DNA from 3 places in the Streptomyces sp. NPDC005303 genome. Region 1 is predicted to be linked to each of the others. Evidence: riboswitches for the same ligand, from Rfam matches in the RefSeq annotation. Region 1 holds a riboswitch; each other region holds the start of a gene.

Region 1 (6,098 bases):
CCGTCGCATCGGGAAGAAGCGCTGGGTCGGCCGCCACGCCTCCGGCATAGGCCTGTGTGTCGGCCGGCCGTGGCTCGCGGTCTTCGGGGCTCCACCGGGCATCGATGCCGTGGGACGGCTCGCCGTGACGGCTGGAACAGGCCGTCGGACGGAGCGTGAAAGGCCACCCGCGCCCCGGCCGCCGCCCAGGGACGACGACCGCCACAGCCCTCGGGGGCGGCTCACCAACCCGACGGAAACAGCCGCCGGACGGGAGTGTGGGAGGCCACCCGCGGCCCGGCCGTCACCCGGGGGGCGACGGCCGGGCCGTCTACGCCGTCGCCGCCTTCAGCGGCCTCGCCGGGTCCACCAGCAGGGCCGGGTCCATCGCCGTGCCCGCCTCGATGAGGCGTCGTCCCTGGGCCAGATCCCGGGGGCGGCCCACCGCAAGGAGGGCCACCAGGCGGTTCTCGCGCAGCCAGCACACCGTCCAGGCGGGACCGGACGGCTCGCCGCGCCACAGGGTCGTGTCGGCGGAGGCGTGGTGCCCGGCGTACTGGACGAAGCGGCCGAACTGCTCGGACCAGAAGTACGGGACCGGGTCGTAGACCGTGGGGGTCTCGCCCAGGATGTCGGCGGCCACCGTGCGGGGGCCCTGCAGGGCGTTGTCCCAGTGGTGGACCAGCAGGCGCTCGCCGTACCTCCCCGAGGGGAAGGAGGCGCAGTCGCCGACCGCGTAGACGTCCGGCACGGAGGTGCGCAGGCGCTCGTCGGCGACGACCTCGCGGTGGGGGGCGCCGAGTTCGATGCCCGAACCGGCGAGCCAGGCCGTGGCGGGCCGGGCGCCGATACCGACCAGGACGGCGCCCGCGGGCACCCGGGAGCCGTCGTCCAGGACGACCGCGCCGGGCTCGACACGCTCCACGCGCGCGCGTGTGCGCAATTCGGCGCCCGCGTCGGCGTACCAGGAGGTCATCGGTGCCGCCACCTCGGCGGGCAGCGCGCCCGCGAGGGGCCGGTCGGCGGCTTCCACGACCGTCACCGCGCAGCCCGCCTCGCGCGCGGCGGTGGCGAACTCGGCGCCGATCCAGCCCGCGCCGACGACCACGATGTCGTGCTGGCCGACCAGGACGGGGCGCAGTCGCTCGGCGTCGTCCAGGGTGCGCAGCAGATGCACGCCGGGCACACCCTCCGTGCCGGGCAGCCGGATCGGTTCGGCGCCGGTGGCGAGGACCAGGACGTCGTACGGCAAGGGCCCGGCCTCGGTGTCCAGTTCGTGCGCTTCGGGGCGCACCCCCGACACCTCGCGGCCCAGCAGCAGTTCGATGCCGAGGGCCTCGAAGTCCACGTCGAAGGCGGAGCCCTCGGCCTTGCCCAGCAGTACGGCCTTGGAGAGCGGCGGACGGTCGTACGGCTGATGGGGCTCCGCGCCGATGATCGTGACGGTTCCGGAGAAGCCCTGTTCGCGCAGGGCGACCGCGGTCTGCACCCCGGCCATGCCCGCGCCGACCACGACCACCCGCCGCTGCGCCCGCGCCTGCGTCTGCTCGCTCATTTGATCACCATAGTCAACTGACAAACAGTCAGTCAGGAGTCATGCGCCGTGACCTGCTGCACAACCTCGTTCACCTGTTCCACCACACTCGTCCCGCTGCCCGTCTGAGACTCCCACTCCCACGTCTCCTCCAGCCGCACCCGGCCGTCGGCAAGCTCCACGACGGTCGAGACACAGTGCCCGGAAGATGTCGTTCCGTCGCGCTTGAGCTGGACGTACCGGAAGTCGAGGCGGTCCCCCGCGCGCGTGCCGACGAGATGTCCGCGTACGACGTCACCGCCCGCGTACTCGGCCCAGATCTCCCCGTCCTTCTCGTGGTAGGTGAACCGGGTCCGCGTACCCACCTGCCCTGGGGCCTGATCGGCCACCGGGGCGAGGACGAGGCCGTCGAGCGAGCGGGGCATGGTGGAAGGCTCCCTTACAGAGGCGCGCGGGCACGGGCTAGGGTGGCCAACGTAGAGCACTCGCGGGAGCCCGGACGCACCGGGCTGAGAGGGAGGCTGGGCGGCCTCCGACCGTACGAACCTGATCCGGGTCATGCCGGCGAAGGGAGGGGCTGGACGCCCATGTCCTCACGTACGTCAGACGTCCTCGTCGTCGGGGGCGGCATCATCGGCCTGGTCACGGCCTGGCGGGCCGCTCAGCGCGGTCTCACCACGGCCGTGCTGGACCCCGAACCGGGCGGCGGGGCCGCCCAGGTGGCCGCCGGGATGCTGGCCGCGGTCACCGAACTGCACTACGGCGAGCAGACCCTGCTGAGCCTGAACCTCGCCTCCGCCCACCGCTATCCCGGCTTCGCGGCCGAACTCACCGAACTGACCGGCCTCGACCTGGGCTACCGCCGGTGCGGCACGCTCGCCGTCGCCCTGGACGCCGACGACCGCGCTCATCTTCGCGAACTGCACGCGCTGCAGAGGCAGTCGGGTCTGGAGTCGGAGTGGCTGTCCGGCCGGGAGTGCCGACGCCTGGAGCCGATGCTCGCGCCGGGCGTGCGGGGCGGGCTGCGGGTGGACGGCGACCACCAGATCGATCCGCGCCGCCTCACGCGCGCGTTGCTGGCCGCCTGCGAGCGGGCGGGTGTGATGTTCCACCGCACTTGGGCGCAACGTCTGCGTGTCGCAGGGGACCGGGCCGCCGGGGTCGCCACCACGGACGGCGAGGAACTGGGCGCGGGCCAGGTGGTGCTCGCCGCCGGGAGCCTCAGCGGCCGCCTGGAAGGGGTCCCGCAGGCCCTCCTGCCTCCCGTGCGGCCCGTGAAGGGGCAGGTGCTGCGCCTGACCGTGCCTCCGCGCCTCGCGCCCTTCCTGAGCCGTACCGTGCGAGCCGTCGTGCGCGGCAGCCAGGTCTACCTGGTGCCGCGCGAGAGCGGCGAGCTGGTCATCGGCGCGACCAGCGAGGAGCTGGGCTGGGACACGACGGTGACCGCGGGCGGGGTGTACGAACTGCTGCGGGACGCGCACGAACTGGTCCCCGGCATCACCGAGCTGCCGCTGACGGAGACCCGCGCGGGGTTGCGTCCCGGCTCCCCGGACAACGCCCCGCTGCTCGGCCCGACGGAACTGCCCGGCCTCCTGCTGGCCACCGGGCACTACCGCAACGGTGTGCTGCTGACGCCGGTCACCGGGGACGCGATGGCACACGCCCTGACGACCGGTGAACTGCCGGAGGTGGCCCGCCCGTTCACCCCGAGGCGGTTCCTGGAGTCCGTGGAGCAGCCGGCATGAACATCTCCGTCAACGGGGAGCCGCGCCGGTTCGCTCCCGGCACGGCTCTCGACGCCGTCGTGCGGGCGCTGACGCCGGCGCCCTCCGGAGTGGCCGCCGCGCTCAACGAGACCGTCGTCCCGCGCGCGCAGTGGCCCTCGACGCCCCTCTCCGAGGGAGACCGCGTGGAAGTCCTCACCGCCGTCCAAGGAGGCTGACCCATGGCCGACGATCCCTTCGTCATCGCTGGTACGTCCTTCTCGTCCCGGCTGATCATGGGCACGGGCGGGGCGCCCAGCCTGGAGGTGCTGGAGCGGGCGCTGGCCGCCTCCGGCACGGAGCTGACGACGGTCGCGATGCGCCGGGTGAACCCCTCGGTGCACGGCTCGGTGCTGTCCGTGCTGGAGAAGCTCGGCATCCGGGTGCTCCCGAACACGGCGGGCTGCTTCACCGCCGGAGAGGCCGTCCTGACCGCCCGCCTCGCGCGTGAGGCGCTCGGCACCGACCTGGTCAAGCTGGAGGTCATCGCGGACGAGCGCACCCTCCTGCCGGACCCCATCGAGCTCCTGGACGCGGCGGAGACCCTGGTGGACGACGGCTTCACGGTGCTGCCGTACACCAACGACGACCCCGTGCTGGCCCGCAGGCTGGAGGACGTGGGCTGCGCGGCGATCATGCCGCTCGGCTCCCCGATCGGCTCGGGCCTCGGCATCCGCAACCCGCACAACTTCCAGCTGATCGTCGAGCACGCGCGCGTGCCGGTGATCCTGGACGCGGGGGCGGGCACGGCGTCGGACGCGGCACTGGCGATGGAACTGGGGTGCGCGGGTGTGATGCTCGCCTCAGCGGTGACGCGGGCGCAAGAGCCGGAGCTGATGGCGCACGCGATGCGGCATGCGGTGGAGGCGGGGCGGCTGGCCTACCGGGCGGGACGCATCCCCCGGCGGCATTTCGCCGAGGCGTCGTCGCCGGTGGAGGGCAGGGCCGTACTGGATCCGGAACGTCCGGCATTCTGAACACACGTTCGACCTGGGACACGACCAGGTGCGACCTCCGTCACAGGTCAGCTGCAGTACGGCCGCCAAATCCGCCGAACCGGATGGACTGTCGGCGGCGGCTCGTAGACTCGCCTGCGTGGATACGACCCTTCAGGACCCGCTGGTCGGGCAGGTGCTCGACGGCCGCTATCGCGTGGACGCGCGGATCGCGGTCGGCGGGATGGCCACGGTCTACCGGGCCCTGGACACCCGTCTGGACCGCGTGCTCGCGCTCAAGGTGATGCACCCCGCGCTCGCCGCGGACGGGACCTTCGTCGAGCGGTTCATCCGGGAGGCCAAGTCCGTCGCCCGGCTCGCCCACCCCCACGTCGTGCAGGTCTTCGACCAGGGCACCGACGGGTCGTACGTCTACCTCGCCATGGAGTACGTCGCCGGCTGCACCCTGCGTGACGTGCTGCGCGAGCGCGGGGCCCTGCAGCCGCGCGCCGCCCTGGACATCCTGGAGCCGGTCCTGGCCGCACTCGGCGCCGCGCATCGCGCCGGTTTCGTGCACCGGGACATGAAGCCGGAGAACGTCCTGATAGGGGACGACGGCCGGGTCAAGGTCGCCGACTTCGGTCTGGTGCGGTCCGTGAACACCGTGACCAGTACCACCGGAGCCGTCCTCGGGACGGTGTCCTACCTCTCACCCGAGCAGATCGAGCAGCCGGGCGCCGCCGACGCCCGCGTCGACGTGTACGCGTGCGGTGTCGTGCTGTACGAGATGCTGACCGGCAGCCAGCCGCACGAGGGCGACTCCCCCGCCATAGTCCTCTACAAGCACCTCCACGAGGACGTCCCGCCCCCCTCGGCCGCGGTCCCGGGACTGCCGTACGAACTGGACGAGCTGGTCGCCTCGGCCACCGCCCGCACCCCGGACCTGCGCCCGTACGACGCCGTGGCACTGCTCGCGCAGACCCGCGAGGCCCGTGACCGGCTGAGCGCCGACCAGCTGGACGCGGTGCCGCCGCAGGCGCTCACCGCGGACTATGCGGGCGCCGAGAACCGTACGAGCGTGATCCCGCGCACCCTGACCGTGCCCCGTCTGCTGCCGGTCAACGAGGACGAGCCCGAGCCGGGGTATCACCGCACCAGCGTCCTGGAGAGCCCCGCGCCCCCGCCGTCCCGGCGTGACCGCTCCTCCGGCGGTACCCGGCGCGGCCCGCTCCTGATCGTCGCCGCGGTCCTGCTGGCCCTCGGGCTCGGCGCGGGCGTCTGGTACATCAACTCCGGCCAGTTCACCCGGGTCCCGTCCCTGCTGTCGAAGACCGAGGCCCAGGCCCGGGACCGGCTGGAAGGGGCCGGACTGGAAACCGGGAAGATCACCTACGCCTACAGCGACACCGTCAAGCGCGGCACCGTCATCAGCACGGACCCGGGGATGGGCGCCCGGATCCGGAACCACGACTCCGTGTCGATCACCGTCTCCAGGGGGCCGCAGACGGTGAAGGTGCCCGACGTGGACGGCTGGGTGCTGGGCAAGGCGAGAGCCCGGCTGAAGACGGACGGACTGGAGCCGGGCATGGTCACCCGGGAGTTCAGCGAGGACGTCCCGAAGGGGTCCGTGATCAGCACCGATCCCGAGGCCGGCACCACGCTGCACGCCGGCTCGGCGGTCGCGTTCACCGTCAGCAAGGGCGCCCCGGTCGATGTCCCGGACGTCACCGGCGAGGACCTGGCCGACGCCAAGGCCGATCTGGCGGAGGCCGGCCTGAAGGTCGAGGTCGCCACCACCCGGGTCAACTCCGAGTACGACGCCGGCCAGGTCGCCAAGCAGACCCCGGCCGCCGACGGTCAGGTGGCCGAGGGCGAGACCGTCACGCT
Region 2 (6,098 bases), on a different contig from region 1:
GGAAGCCGAGGAAGCGGGCCACGAACTCGTCCGCCGGACGCTGCCACACCTCAAGAGGCGTCCCGGACTGGGCGATCCGTCCGTCCCGCATCACCACGACCCGGTCGGCGAGCGCGAAGGCCTCGCCCTGGTCGTGGGTGACCGCGAGCACGGTGGTGCCCAACCGACCGAACAGCTCACGCAGTTCGACGACCAGCCGCTCCCGCAGTGACCGGTCCAGCTGCCCGAGCGGCTCGTCGAGCATCAGCAGCCGGGGGCGCGGGGCGAGCGCCCGGGCCAGCGCGACCCGCTGCTGCTCACCGCCGGAGAGCGCGGCCACGGCACGGCGACCGGCGCCCGGAAGGCCGACGAGGTCGAGCAACTCCCGTACCCGCTCGTCCTGTCGACCCTTTCCGGCCCCGTGCATCCGCAGCCCGAAGGCCACGTTGGCACCCACGTCCCGCTGCGGGAACAACTGGTGGTCCTGGAACATCAGCCCGACCCCGCGCTTGTGCGCGGGCACCGCGCCCTGGTCGCACCCGTCGAGCAACACCCGCCCATGGTCCAGTGGTTGGAGCCCGGCCACCGCCCGCAGCAGTGTCGACTTGCCGCTTCCGCTGGGGCCGAGCACACACACGATCTCGTGCTCGGCGACATCGAGGCCCACCCCGTCGAGCACGGCTCGCCCACCGAACCGTACGGTCGCGTCCTGAAGGCTCAGCAGCATCTAGAACTCCCCGGTCCGGTCGGTCCGCAGCCGTTCGAGGACCAGCAGCGCCACCGCGCACACCACCATCAGGATCGTCGAAAGAGCCATCGCCTGGCCGTAGTTGAGGTCCCCGGCACGTCCGAGCAGCCGGGCCACGGCGACCGGCAGCGTCGGGTTGTCGGGCCGCGCGATGAACACGGTCGCCCCGAACTCGCCCAGCGACACGGCGAAAGCGAAGCCCGCCGCGATCAGCAACGCCCGCCGCACCATGGGCAGATCGACCTCCCGCCACACCCGCCACGGCGAGGCCCCGAGCACGGCCGCGGCCTCCCGCAGCCGGTGGTCGACGGCCCGCAGCACGGGCAGCATGGTCCGGACGACGAACGGCACCCCGACCAGCGCCTGCGCGAGCGGCACCAGGATCCACGACTGCCTGAGGTCCAGCGGCGGCTCGTCGAGGGAGATCAGGAACCCGAAGCCCACGGTCACCGCGGACACCCCGAGCGGCAGCATCAGCAGCGCGTCGAAGCCCCGCACGAACCGCCCCGCGTCCCGCCGTGTCAGCGCGGTCGCCGCGAGTCCTCCGACCAGCACCGCGATGGCGGTCGCGGCGAGGGCGTACTCCAGCGAGTTCCCGACCGCCTCGATCGGCGCGACGAGGAAGACCCCGCCGTCGTCGCGGGTCAGCGCCCGGTAATAGCCGAAGCCGGGGGCGCCGAGCGACCGCTGGACGAGCACGGCGAGCGGCAGTACCAGGAGTACGGCGACGCTGCCGACGACCCCGGCCAGCAGCCCCCACTCCCCCGCGCCGCGCGGCCGTCGGGCGGTGACGGACGCGTCCACGAGCCGCAGCGCGCTCTCCCGGCGCCGTACGGTCCAGGCGTGCAGGGCGAGGACCGCGCCCACCGCGGCGAACTGGATCAGCGTCAGCACGGCGGCCGTGGACAGGTCGAAGATCTCGGAGGTCTGCCGGTAGATCTCCACCTCGAGGGTCGAGAAGGTCGGCCCGCCGAGGATCTGCACCACACCGAAGGAGGTGAAGGTGAAGAGGAAGACCATCAGCGCGGCGGCGGCCACGGCGGGCGCGAGCGCGGGCAGCGTGACGGTCCGCCAGGCCGCCGGCCGGGACGCGCCCAGCATCCGCGCGGCCTCCTCCTGACGCGGATCCAGCTGGGCCCACAGTCCGCCGACGGTCCGTACGACGACCGCGTAGTTGAAGAAGACGTGCGCGAGCAGGATCGCCCACACGGTGGTGTCCAGCCGTACGCCCCACAGGTCGTCCGTGAGGCCGCCCCTTCCGACGAGCGCCAGGAAGGCCGTGCCGACGACGACGGTCGGCAGCACGAAGGGGACGGTGACCACGGCCCGCAGGACCTGCTTGCCGGGGAAGTCGAAGCGCGCGAAGACATACGCGCCGGGGAGTGCGACCAGGAGCGTGAGCGCTGTCGAGACGAGCGCCTGCCAGGTGGTGAACCACAGGACGTGCCGGATGTCCGGCTGGGCGAGGACGTCGGTGATCCTGCCGAGCTGCCAGGTCCCGTCGGCCTTGAGTCCGCGCGTGACGATCGCGGCGACGGGATAGGCGAAGAAGACCGCGAAGAACGCGACGGGCACGGCCACCAGCCCGAGCCGGGCCGCCGCGTTCCTGAAGCCCTGGCGGGGCCTTACTTCAGTACGAGCGAGGTCCATGACTTGACCCAGTCGTCACGGTTGTCGGCGATCTTCGCCGGGTCCATGGTCTCGGGATCCTTGGCCTGCGGACCGTACTTCGTGAACTCGGCGGGCACCTGGGCGCCCTCGACGACCGGATACACGAACATGTTGAGCGGCATGTCGTCCTGGAACTCCTTGGTGAGCAGGAAGTCCAGGAACGCCTTGCCGCCCTTGGTGTTCTTGGCGTTGCTCAGCAGCCCGGCGTACTCGGTCTGCCGGAAGCAGGTGCCGTCGGCGACCCCGGTGGGCGCGGTCTTCGGCTTCGGGTCGGCGTAGATCACCTCGGCGGGCGGCGAGGAGGCGTACGACACGACGAGCGGCCGGTCGGCCTTGGCCTTCTTGCCTCCGGCCGACCCGGAGAACTCCTCGTTGTAGGCCTGCTCCCAGCCGTCGACGACCTTGACGCCGTTGGCCTTGAGCTTCTTCCAGTAGCCCTGCCAGCCGTCGTCGCCGTACTTCGCGGCGCTCCCGAGAAGGAAGCCGAGGCCCGGCGAGGAGGTGGAGGCGTTCTCGGTGACGAGGAGGTTCTTGTAGGCGGGCTTGATCAGATCGTCGTACGACGTCGGCGGCTGGAGCTTGTGCTCGGTGAACCAGGCCTTGTCGTAGTTGACGCAGATGTCGCCCGTGTCGATGGGGGTGACCCGGTGCTTGTCCTGGTCGACCCGGTACTCGTCCTTGATCCGGTCCGAGCCCTTCGCCTCGTACGACTGGAAGAGCCCGTTGTCGAGCGCGCGGGACAGCAGGGTGTTGTCGACGCCGAAGAAGACGTCGCCCTGCGGGTTGTCCTTGGTCAGGATGGCCTTGTTGACGGCCTGCCCGGCGTCGCCGTCCTCCAGGACCTTGACCTTGTAGCCGGACTTCTTCTCGAAGTCGGCGAGGACGCTCTTGGAGACGGCCCAGGAGTCGTGGCTGACGAGGGTGACGGTCTTGGAGTCGGAGCTGCTGCCCTTGTCGGACGACGACCCGCACGCGGACAGCGTGACCAGGCCGAGGCCGACGACGGCAGCGAAAAACTTCTTGTTGTTCACGGTGATGACCGAACTTCCTACCCAGAATGACCTGGGCGAGGTTCAGAGGGTCTGCGGCCCGATTGCCGCACTCTCAGCGCTGTGGCGCTCCCCTGTCGGATATGAAGATGTACGTACAGGCAAAGATTACCGCTCGGTGGCCGCCAGCTGACCACAGGCCCCGTCGATCTCCTGCCCACGGGTGTCCCGGATCGTCACCGGCACACCATGGGCGGCGATGGCCTCGACGAACGCCTTCTCGTCCTCGGGCCGCGAGGCGGTCCACTTGGACCCGGGGGTCGGGTTCAGCGGGATGAGGTTGACGTGCACGGGCTTGCCCTTGAGCAGCCGCCCGAGCCGGTCCCCCCGCCAAGCCTGGTCGTTGATGTCCCGGATGAGGGCGTACTCGATCGACAGCCGACGCCCGCTCTTCTCCACGTACTCGAACCCGGCGTCGAGGACCTCGCGCACCTTCCACCGGGTGTTCACGGGCACGAGGGTGTCGCGCAGCTCGTCGTCGGGCGCGTGCAGGGAGATCGCGAGCCGGCACTTGAAGCCCTCGTCGGAGAACCGGTGGATGGCCGGCACGAGCCCGACGGTCGACACGGTGATGCCCCGCTGCGAGAGCCCGAGCCCGTCAGGAGCGGGATCGGTGAGCGCGCGGATGGACTGCGTCACCCGCTTGTAGTTGGCGAGCGGCTCGCCCATCCCCATGAAGACGATGTTGGAGAGCCGCGCGGGCCCGCCCGGCACCTCCCCGTCCCGCAGCGCCCGCATCCCGTCCACGATCTGATGGACGATCTCGGCGGTGGACAGATTCCGGTCCAGCCCCGCCTGCCCCGTGGCGCAGAAGGGACAGTTCATCCCGCACCCGGCCTGCGAACTGATGCACATGGTCACCCGGTCCGGGTACCGCATCAGCACCGACTCCACGAGCGTCCCGTCGAACAGCCGCCACAGCGTCTTGCGCGTGGTCCCCTGGTCGGTCGACAGATGCCGTACGACGGTCATGAGCTCGGGAAGCAACGCCTCCTGGAGCTTGCCGCGCGCCCCGGCCGGGATGTCCGTCCACTCCGCCGGGTCGTGCGCGTACCGCGCGAAGTAGTGCTGCGAGAGCTGCTTCGCACGAAACGGCTTCTCCCCGATCCCCGCCACGACCTCCTTGCGCTCGGCGGGCGTGAGGTCGGCGAGGTGCCGCGGCGGCTTCTGGGCTCCGCGGGGGGCGACGAAAGTGAGTTCTCCGGGTGCAGGCATAACCCTTCCAGTGTGGCAGATCATCACCGGGAGCCCAGGCCGGAGCGGGGTGGGGGTGGTCACCTGTGGGTGCCGACTGTCGGCGCCGGACGGCCCAGGGACGGCCCGGCCGCAGGCGCCGTATGCCCTGGCTGAGCCAACACTGGCTGCCGTAATGGTCCACCTGCGCGGAGCAGATCTCGGGCCTCATGGTGCCGGCGAAGACTTCTCCGCGTCCGAGGAATGATCACCAGCTCGGAAGATCGCGTACGCGGATGCTGTCTGAGCCGGCGAGTCGCTGACCTGTCACCACCCGATCAGGCACGCCGGGGGCACGCGCCGGCTCCCTGCTGTGATCTACAACTCTGGCCGGGCGGGGCCGCACATCATGCGGTGGGCCGGGACGACAGACTCGCCGGGCAGGGGATCGATTGCACGGACCCGTACGGCCACGATTTCGGTCGTGACGCGGGATAGGTCCGGCAGCTTCATCAGACGCCCGCGGAAGGGCTCTGGGACGTCCTTGGCGGGCATCTCCACCGTGGCGAGACTGACCCATCGGTCGTAGGTGGTCGGGTAGATGCGAACGAAGGCACCGCATCCGGGGCAAGTCGGAGGATCGATCCATGAGACGTCGTCGGGATCCGGCTCCGGCCTCGGGGGAGTGGTAGCCCCGTCGGTCACGGCCATCTCGTCGGCGAAGACGTTCCAGCACGCGTCACCCTGGAGAACGAGTGGCTGCAGGAGCCTCAGGCCGCGTCTCGCTTGTCGGGCGATCGGCGTCGCCTCGGTCGAGGAAGGACGTGATCGAGGATCGCGCCAATGGCGGTCACCGTGCCCACGATCAACAAGGCGATGGACACGATGCGTAGCCCTCCCTCGCCGTACAAGGCCTGGTGGCCGCACCATACGACGGCTATGCAGGTCATCAGTCCGTTGCCGAGTCGCTTCAGGCGCGGAGTCATGCGCACTCCTGAGTCAGGTACGCCCCCGAAAAAGGGGCGCCTGAGTGTCGCATGGGCCAGTCGCGTGGACTGCGGCGGCCGGGGACTGGCGAGGTGACGAGGACTCATGCGGCACTTGCTTTGCCTGTGTACGTGAGTCCTCGATCCGGTCAGCAGTCGAACGGGGCGTCTGTTTGATTGGCCCAGAAGGAGAGGAACGACCACGTCTGCGCTCCGATGCGCCCGTCGACTGCGATTTCGGCGCATTCCTGGAAGAACCTCGTCGTTTGCGATGCTGCGGGCGGCCGGCCCGCCTGAAAGGGCGACCGGAAGAATCAGGGTCGCGGCGGCGACGAATGCTCGTGCGCCTGCGTAACTGCCGTTGCATCTCGCACTCTCTGCTCACAAATCGTTCGCCCGCCGCAGCTCGGCGTTCTCGGCCCTCAGCCGCTTGATCTCCGCGACCATGCGCACCGCGCGCTCACGAAGCTCGGGCGGATAGGGGGACGGACG
Region 3 (6,098 bases), on a different contig from region 1:
TCCAGGCGGCCGCCGACCCCGCCGAACCGGCGGGGGACGGTCCCGGCCCCCTGTTCGTCGTCGGCGACGTGCACGGCTACCTCGACGAACTGATGGCCGCACTCCACGAGAAAGGCCTGGTCGACGCCGAGGGCAACTGGTGCGCGGGCACCGCCCGGCTCTGGTTCCTCGGCGACTTCACCGACCGCGGCCCCGACGGCATCGGCGTCATCGACCTCGTGATGCGGCTGTCCGCGGAGGCCGCAGCGGCCGGCGGCTACTGCAAGGCCCTCATGGGAAACCACGAGTTGCTGCTGCTCGGCGCCAAACGGTTCGGCGACACCCCCGTCAACTCCGGCGCGGGCACCGCCACCTTCCAGGCGGCCTGGCTCCTCAACGGCGGCCAGAAGACCGACATGGACCGCCTCCAGGACCATCACCTGCAGTGGATGGCCCGCCTCGACGCCGTCGAGGAGGTGGACGGGCATCTGCTCGTGCACTCCGACACCACCGCCTACCTCGACTACGGCGACTCGATCGAGGCGGTCAACGACACCGTCCGCGAGACCCTCACGCGCAATGACGCGGACGAGGTCTGGGACCTGTTCCGGAAACTCACCAAGCGCTTCTCCTTCCGTGACGAAGGCGGCGCCGACCATGTGCGCTCCCTGCTCGACACATACGGCGGCACCCGCATCGTCCACGGCCACAGCCCGATCCCCTATCTGCTCGGCGAAGTGGGCTCCGAGGACGACAAGGAGGAATCCGGTCCGGTGGTCGAGGGACCGCACATCTACGCCGACGGTCTGGCCATCGCCATGGACGGCGGAGTGACCATGGCCGGAAAACTGCTGGTCCAGCAACTGCCCCTGGATATCTGAACCTTCACAGGGCAGACGTTCCCCCACGGCGGACCGACCATCGACCGCGCAGGCCAGAGGCCAATTTCTGGAAACCCCCTGTCACCGTGTGCCGTGACCGCTCTACCATCGGCTTATCCGTAGCAGGCTCCCCTCCGTTTCTGCCCGACGGCTCGTTGGCATGCGAGCCCCAAGCCCTACGGAGCATCGGGGGATGCACATGAACAGCGTTCCGCAGCACCTGCACAGCGAGGACCGCCAGGAGTACGAGCGGATCCTCGACGAGGCGCTGCGCTCCGCCCCTACCCGCCCGGAACTGGCCGCTGTCGGACAGCGGCTGAACCCCGAACAGCTGCGCACCATGGCGCTCAACGCCACCGCACTCATCACGGCGGCCGCGGCGACCGAGTACCAGTACTACGTGAAGGTCCGCGAGGAACAGCGCCGCCCGGCGACGCCGTCCACCCTGTCGTCCGTGCACGAACCCGGTCCCGCCGACTCGGGCACGGGTGCGATGGGGCTCGCCACCACCATGGGAGAGGTCGCCGAGACCGCCGGTGCGGGCGCCGTCGCCGTCGCCGCCGTCCTGACGCCCGTCCTCGCCGGAATCGCCGCGGCGATCTTCCTGCTCGTCGGCTACATCCTCCAGATGCTCAGCCCACCACCGGCGTTCGCCCACGCCATGATCACCATCGGGTGGGTGTTCGGCGCCCTGACCGCGGCCGCGATCCTGGTCGCCGCCGGCGGCCTGCTGCTCACCGCCCTGCGCAACCGGCCCTCGCCGGACGCGGGGTACGGCGAACTCAGCGAGGAGGTGGCACGGGCCAGGGACGCCTGGCGCGAGGCCCTGCTGGAACGCGGCCTCCTCCCCTTCCTCAGAGAGGCACTGACCGATCCCGGCACCGCCGCACTGCACCACACGGCACCGCCCGCGCCGACCAGCCGGATGCCCAGCCTGGGCTACGACCGCCCGGGCTTCAGCAGCCCGGACGAAGGAGCCTCCGGTTCCCGCCCGAGCTTCACCAGCCCGGACTACACCAGCCCGGACTTCGGGGGGCCGGAGCACCAGCCGGAATGACACCCGGCACAGCCCCTCGGCTTGCGCCCCCACCACGGGGAGCGCAAGCCGAAGACCCGACCGCGGGCCACCCGCCGACGGTTCGGCCGCCGACGGATCGCCCGCCTCAGTCGGCGATCGGCAGATAGACCCGGTTGCCCGCCGCCGCGAACTCCTTCGACTTCTGGGCCATGCCCTCCTCGATCTCCCCCTGACTGCCGCCGTGACGGCGGCGGATGTCCTGGGAGATCTTCATCGAGCAGAACTTCGGCCCGCACATCGAGCAGAAGTGAGCCGTCTTGGCCGGTTCGGCCGGGAGGGTCTCGTCGTGGAACTCCCGGGCCGTGTCGGGGTCGAGGGCCAGGTTGAACTGGTCCTCCCAGCGGAACTCGAAGCGGGCGTCGGAGAGGGCGTCGTCCCACTCCTGGGCGCCTGGGTGTCCCTTGGCGAGGTCGGCCGCGTGGGCGGCGATCTTGTAGGTGATGACACCCGTCTTGACGTCGTCCCGGTTGGGCAGGCCCAGGTGCTCCTTGGGCGTGACGTAGCAGAGCATCGCTGTGCCCCACCAGGCGATCATGGCGGCGCCGATGCCCGAGGTGATGTGGTCGTAGGCCGGCGCGACGTCCGTGGTCAGCGGGCCGAGCGTATAGAACGGAGCTTCATCGCAGATCTCCTGCTGAAGGTCGATATTCTCCTTGATCTTGTGCATCGGGACGTGTCCCGGGCCCTCGATCATGGTCTGTACGTTGAAACGCTTCGCGATCCGGTTGAGTTCCCCCAGCGTGCGCAACTCCGCGAACTGCGCCTCGTCGTTGGCGTCCGCGATCGAGCCGGGCCTGAGGCCGTCGCCCAGCGAGTACGTGACGTCATAGGCGGCGAGGATCTCGCACAATTCCTCGAAGTTCTCGTACAGGAACGACTCCTTGTGGTGCGCCAGGCACCACGCCGCCATGATCGAGCCGCCGCGCGAGACGATGCCGGTCTTGCGGTTGGCCGTCAGGGGTACGTACGGCAGGCGCACGCCCGCGTGGACCGTCATGTAGTCCACGCCCTGCTCGGCCTGCTCGATGACCGTGTCCTTGTAGATCTCCCAGGTCAGCTCCTCCGCGCGGCCGTCGACCTTCTCCAGTGCCTGGTAGAGCGGCACCGTGCCGATGGGGACGGGGGAGTTGCGCAGCACCCACTCACGGGTGGTGTGGATGTTGCGGCCGGTGGACAGGTCCATGACCGTGTCGGCGCCCCAGCGGGTCGCCCAGGTCATCTTCTCGACCTCCTCCTCGATGGAGGAGGTCACCGCCGAGTTGCCGATGTTGGCGTTGACCTTCACCAGGAACCGCTTGCCGATGATCATCGGCTCGATCTCCGGGTGGTTGACGTTCGCCGGCAGCACCGCGCGGCCCGCCGCGATCTCCTCACGGACCACCTCGGGAGCAACGTTCTCCCGGATGGCCACGTACTCCATCTCCGGTGTGATCTCACCGCGTCGGGCATAGGCGAGCTGTGTGACCGCCTGGCCGTCACGGCTGCGGCGCGGCTGGCGGGACCGCCCCGGGAAGACCGCGTCGAGGTTACGGAGACCTCCCCGCGGTGAGGTGTGCTTGATGCCGTCGTCCTCGGGGCGCACGGGACGCCCCGCGTACTCCTCGGTGTCCCCGCGGGCGATGATCCAGTTCTCCCGCAGCGGCAGAAGGCCCCGACGGACATCCGTCTCCGCGAGCGGATCGGTGTACGGGCCCGAGGTGTCGTACAACGTGACCGACTGCCCGTTGGTGAGGTGCACCTGTCGGACCGGCACCCGCAGATCGGGGCGCGAGCCCTCGACGTACGCCTTGTGCCAGCCGATGGACTTCCCGGCCTCGTCGAGCTGGTCGGAGGCAGGCGTGCGCGCGTCCTTGATGGTCATGAGACCTACTCCCTACGCCGGCATTACCCGGTAACAGGTTCGGCGGTCGACGCAGCGGCTTCCGTCTGCCGACGTTTCGTGGGGAACGTCACTCGCTTGAGATGACGTTCCACGTGAAACATCGCTGGGACGGAGGTCAGCGCCCTCTCAGCCCGGTGCTCCGAGCTCCCGCGTGTACAAAGGTGGCTCCACGCTAGCGTCAATTCGGGCGCGGTGAACAGAGGGCCCCTGTCGTTCTTGCGATGATCGGGCGGTGACCACGACGCATCAGCCCCCGTACCCGCCCCCCGAGCCTCCGCGCCGGCCTGGCTCCGGAAACGGCCCTGGGCACGGCCCGGGCAGCGGCTCCCGCGATGGCTTCGGAGACGGTGGGGCTGGTGGGGCCGGCGGGGTCGGCGGGGTCGGCGGGGTCGGCGGGGTCGGCGGGGTCGGCGGCTGGCATGAGCAGGAGCAGCACAGTGGCGCGCATGGCGGCGGTCACGGCTACGGCCGCGGTCCAGGCGTGAGCCACGCTGCCCCAGGCGGTGGTGGCGGCGGTCTGGGTGACGGTGGTGGCCACGACGGGCAGGGGCGTGGCCATGGATCCGATGACGGGCATGGGCATGGTTCCGGTGATGGGCATGGGCATGGGCATGGGCATGGGCATGGGAGCATGCCCGGCTCCGACCGTGGGCACGGTCACTCGCACAGTCATAGCCATGGGCCGGCCACTCCCGTCTCCAAGCACCTGCGCAAGGTCATCGCGGCGATCCTCATCCCGTTCGGCGTAGCCGTGGTGGTAGGGCTCGGGGTGCTGTGGCCCGGTGGTGCCCCGGCGCACGAACGCACCGGGGTCGGCTTCGACCGGCAGACCCAGCAGGCCACGGTCAGCAAGGTCGTGAGCGTCAGCTGCAAGTCGGTGAACGCCTCGGGGGAGACCCCGACCGGGGACACCTCCACCGCCGAGGGCTCGTCCGCCGAGCAGCAGGCGAACGGCACCTGCAAGAAGGCGACGATCCGGGTCGACACCGGAGACGACAAGGGCCGTACCTTCACTGAGATCGTCCAGCCGGACCAGTCGCGGCAGTTGCACGAGGGCGAGAAGGTTGTGGTCGCCTACGAACCCTCCGCGCCCAAGGACCTCCAGTACTCGGTCACCGACGTGAACCGCAAATTCCCGATGGGACTGCTCGCCGGCATCTTCGCGCTGGCCGTCGTGGTCGTCGGACGAATGCGCGGTGTCATGGCACTGGTCGCGCTGGCCGTCAGCTTCCTGCTGCTGAACTTCTTCGTCCTGCCCGCGATCCTGCAGGGCTCGAACCCGCTGCTCGTGGCGGTGGTCGGGGCGAGCGCCATCATGCTCATCGCCCTCTACATGTGCCACGGTCTGTCGGCCCGCACCTCCGTCGCGGTACTGGGGACGCTGATCTCCCTGGTACTGATCGGCATCCTCGGCTCGCAATTCATCGGCTGGGCCGCACTGACGGGCAACACGGATGACAACACCGGGCTCATCCACGGGCTGTACCCGTCGATCGACATGAGCGGTCTGCTGCTCGCCGGGGTCATCATCGGCTCCCTCGGTGTCCTCGACGACGTGACGGTCACGCAGACGTCGGCGGTCTGGGAGCTGCACGAGGCCAACCCGACCATGGGCTGGCGTGGGCTGTACCGCGCGGGTATCCGGATCGGCCGCGACCACATCGCGTCCGTCGTCAACACCCTCGTCCTCGCCTACGCCGGTGCCGCGTTGCCGCTGCTCCTGCTCTTCTCCATCGCGCAGTCCAGTGTGGGGACCGTCGCCAACAGCGAGCTGGTCGCGGAGGAGATCGTGCGCACATTGGTCGGCTCGATCGGCCTCGTCGCCTCGGTTCCGGTCACGACGGCCCTGGCGGCCCTGGTGGTCTCGGCCGACCGACCGGGGGCGGAGGCTGCGGCGGGGGCGGGGGCGCCCGTACCGGCGACGAGTGCGAGCGCGGGCACGGCCGACAGTCGGCCCGCAGCGGGACGCGGTGGGAAAGGTCGCCGGCGCAGGCGCTGAGAGGGGCCTGTCCGGGGGGTGAGCCGGGGCTGTGCGTCACGGATCCGAACTCCGGTTCCGGGCCCTGGCCCGGTTCCCCAACTCCTACGCTCCCGGCTCCCGGCTCCCGGCTCCCGGCTCCCGGCTCCCGGCTCCCGGCTCCCGGCTCCTACGAGGAAACCTGCTCGCCATAGAAATTGCACGGGCAAGAGCGACCCGCTGCCTGGTCGTTCCTGCGGCGTCCACGCCCCGATTTGAATCAATCACCGCATCCCGATCCGATCGGGACACCTCCCCGTG

What was found. Region 1 has a riboswitch for thiamine pyrophosphate ahead of thiO (glycine oxidase ThiO). Riboswitches for the same ligand answer to the same signal wherever they lie in the genome.
Region 2: it holds a riboswitch for thiamine pyrophosphate, as region 1 does, so the genes downstream of both, ABZT93_RS13455 (thiamine ABC transporter substrate-binding protein) here and thiO (glycine oxidase ThiO) in region 1, are expected to answer to the same signal.
Region 3: it holds a riboswitch for thiamine pyrophosphate, as region 1 does, so the genes downstream of both, thiC (phosphomethylpyrimidine synthase ThiC) here and thiO (glycine oxidase ThiO) in region 1, are expected to answer to the same signal.

The regions. Positions count from the first base shown of each region.
Region 1 covers NZ_JBEXGM010000012.1:3,532-9,629, reverse strand. The annotation lists gene ABZT93_RS18900 (FAD-dependent oxidoreductase) at 311-1,534, opposite strand; gene ABZT93_RS18895 (hypothetical protein) at 1,567-1,938, opposite strand; TPP riboswitch at 1,991-2,103, shown strand; gene thiO (glycine oxidase ThiO) at 2,101-3,258, shown strand; gene thiS (sulfur carrier protein ThiS) at 3,255-3,455, shown strand; gene ABZT93_RS18880 (thiazole synthase) at 3,459-4,253, shown strand; gene pknB (Stk1 family PASTA domain-containing Ser/Thr kinase) at 4,372-6,098, shown strand, end outside.
Region 2 covers NZ_JBEXGM010000007.1:140,892-146,989, forward strand. The annotation lists gene ABZT93_RS13445 (ABC transporter ATP-binding protein) at 1-706, opposite strand, end outside; gene ABZT93_RS13450 (iron ABC transporter permease) at 707-2,377, opposite strand; gene ABZT93_RS13455 (thiamine ABC transporter substrate-binding protein) at 2,353-3,429, opposite strand; TPP riboswitch at 3,426-3,533, opposite strand; gene rlmN (23S rRNA (adenine(2503)-C(2))-methyltransferase RlmN) at 3,556-4,662, opposite strand; gene ABZT93_RS13465 (hypothetical protein) at 5,391-5,606, opposite strand.
Region 3 covers NZ_JBEXGM010000011.1:88,447-94,544, reverse strand. The annotation lists gene ABZT93_RS18275 (metallophosphoesterase) at 1-860, shown strand, start outside; gene ABZT93_RS18270 (hypothetical protein) at 1,054-1,917, shown strand; gene thiC (phosphomethylpyrimidine synthase ThiC) at 2,024-3,799, opposite strand; TPP riboswitch at 3,792-3,981, opposite strand; gene ABZT93_RS18260 (hypothetical protein) at 3,999-4,421, opposite strand; gene ABZT93_RS18255 (YibE/F family protein) at 4,338-5,819, shown strand.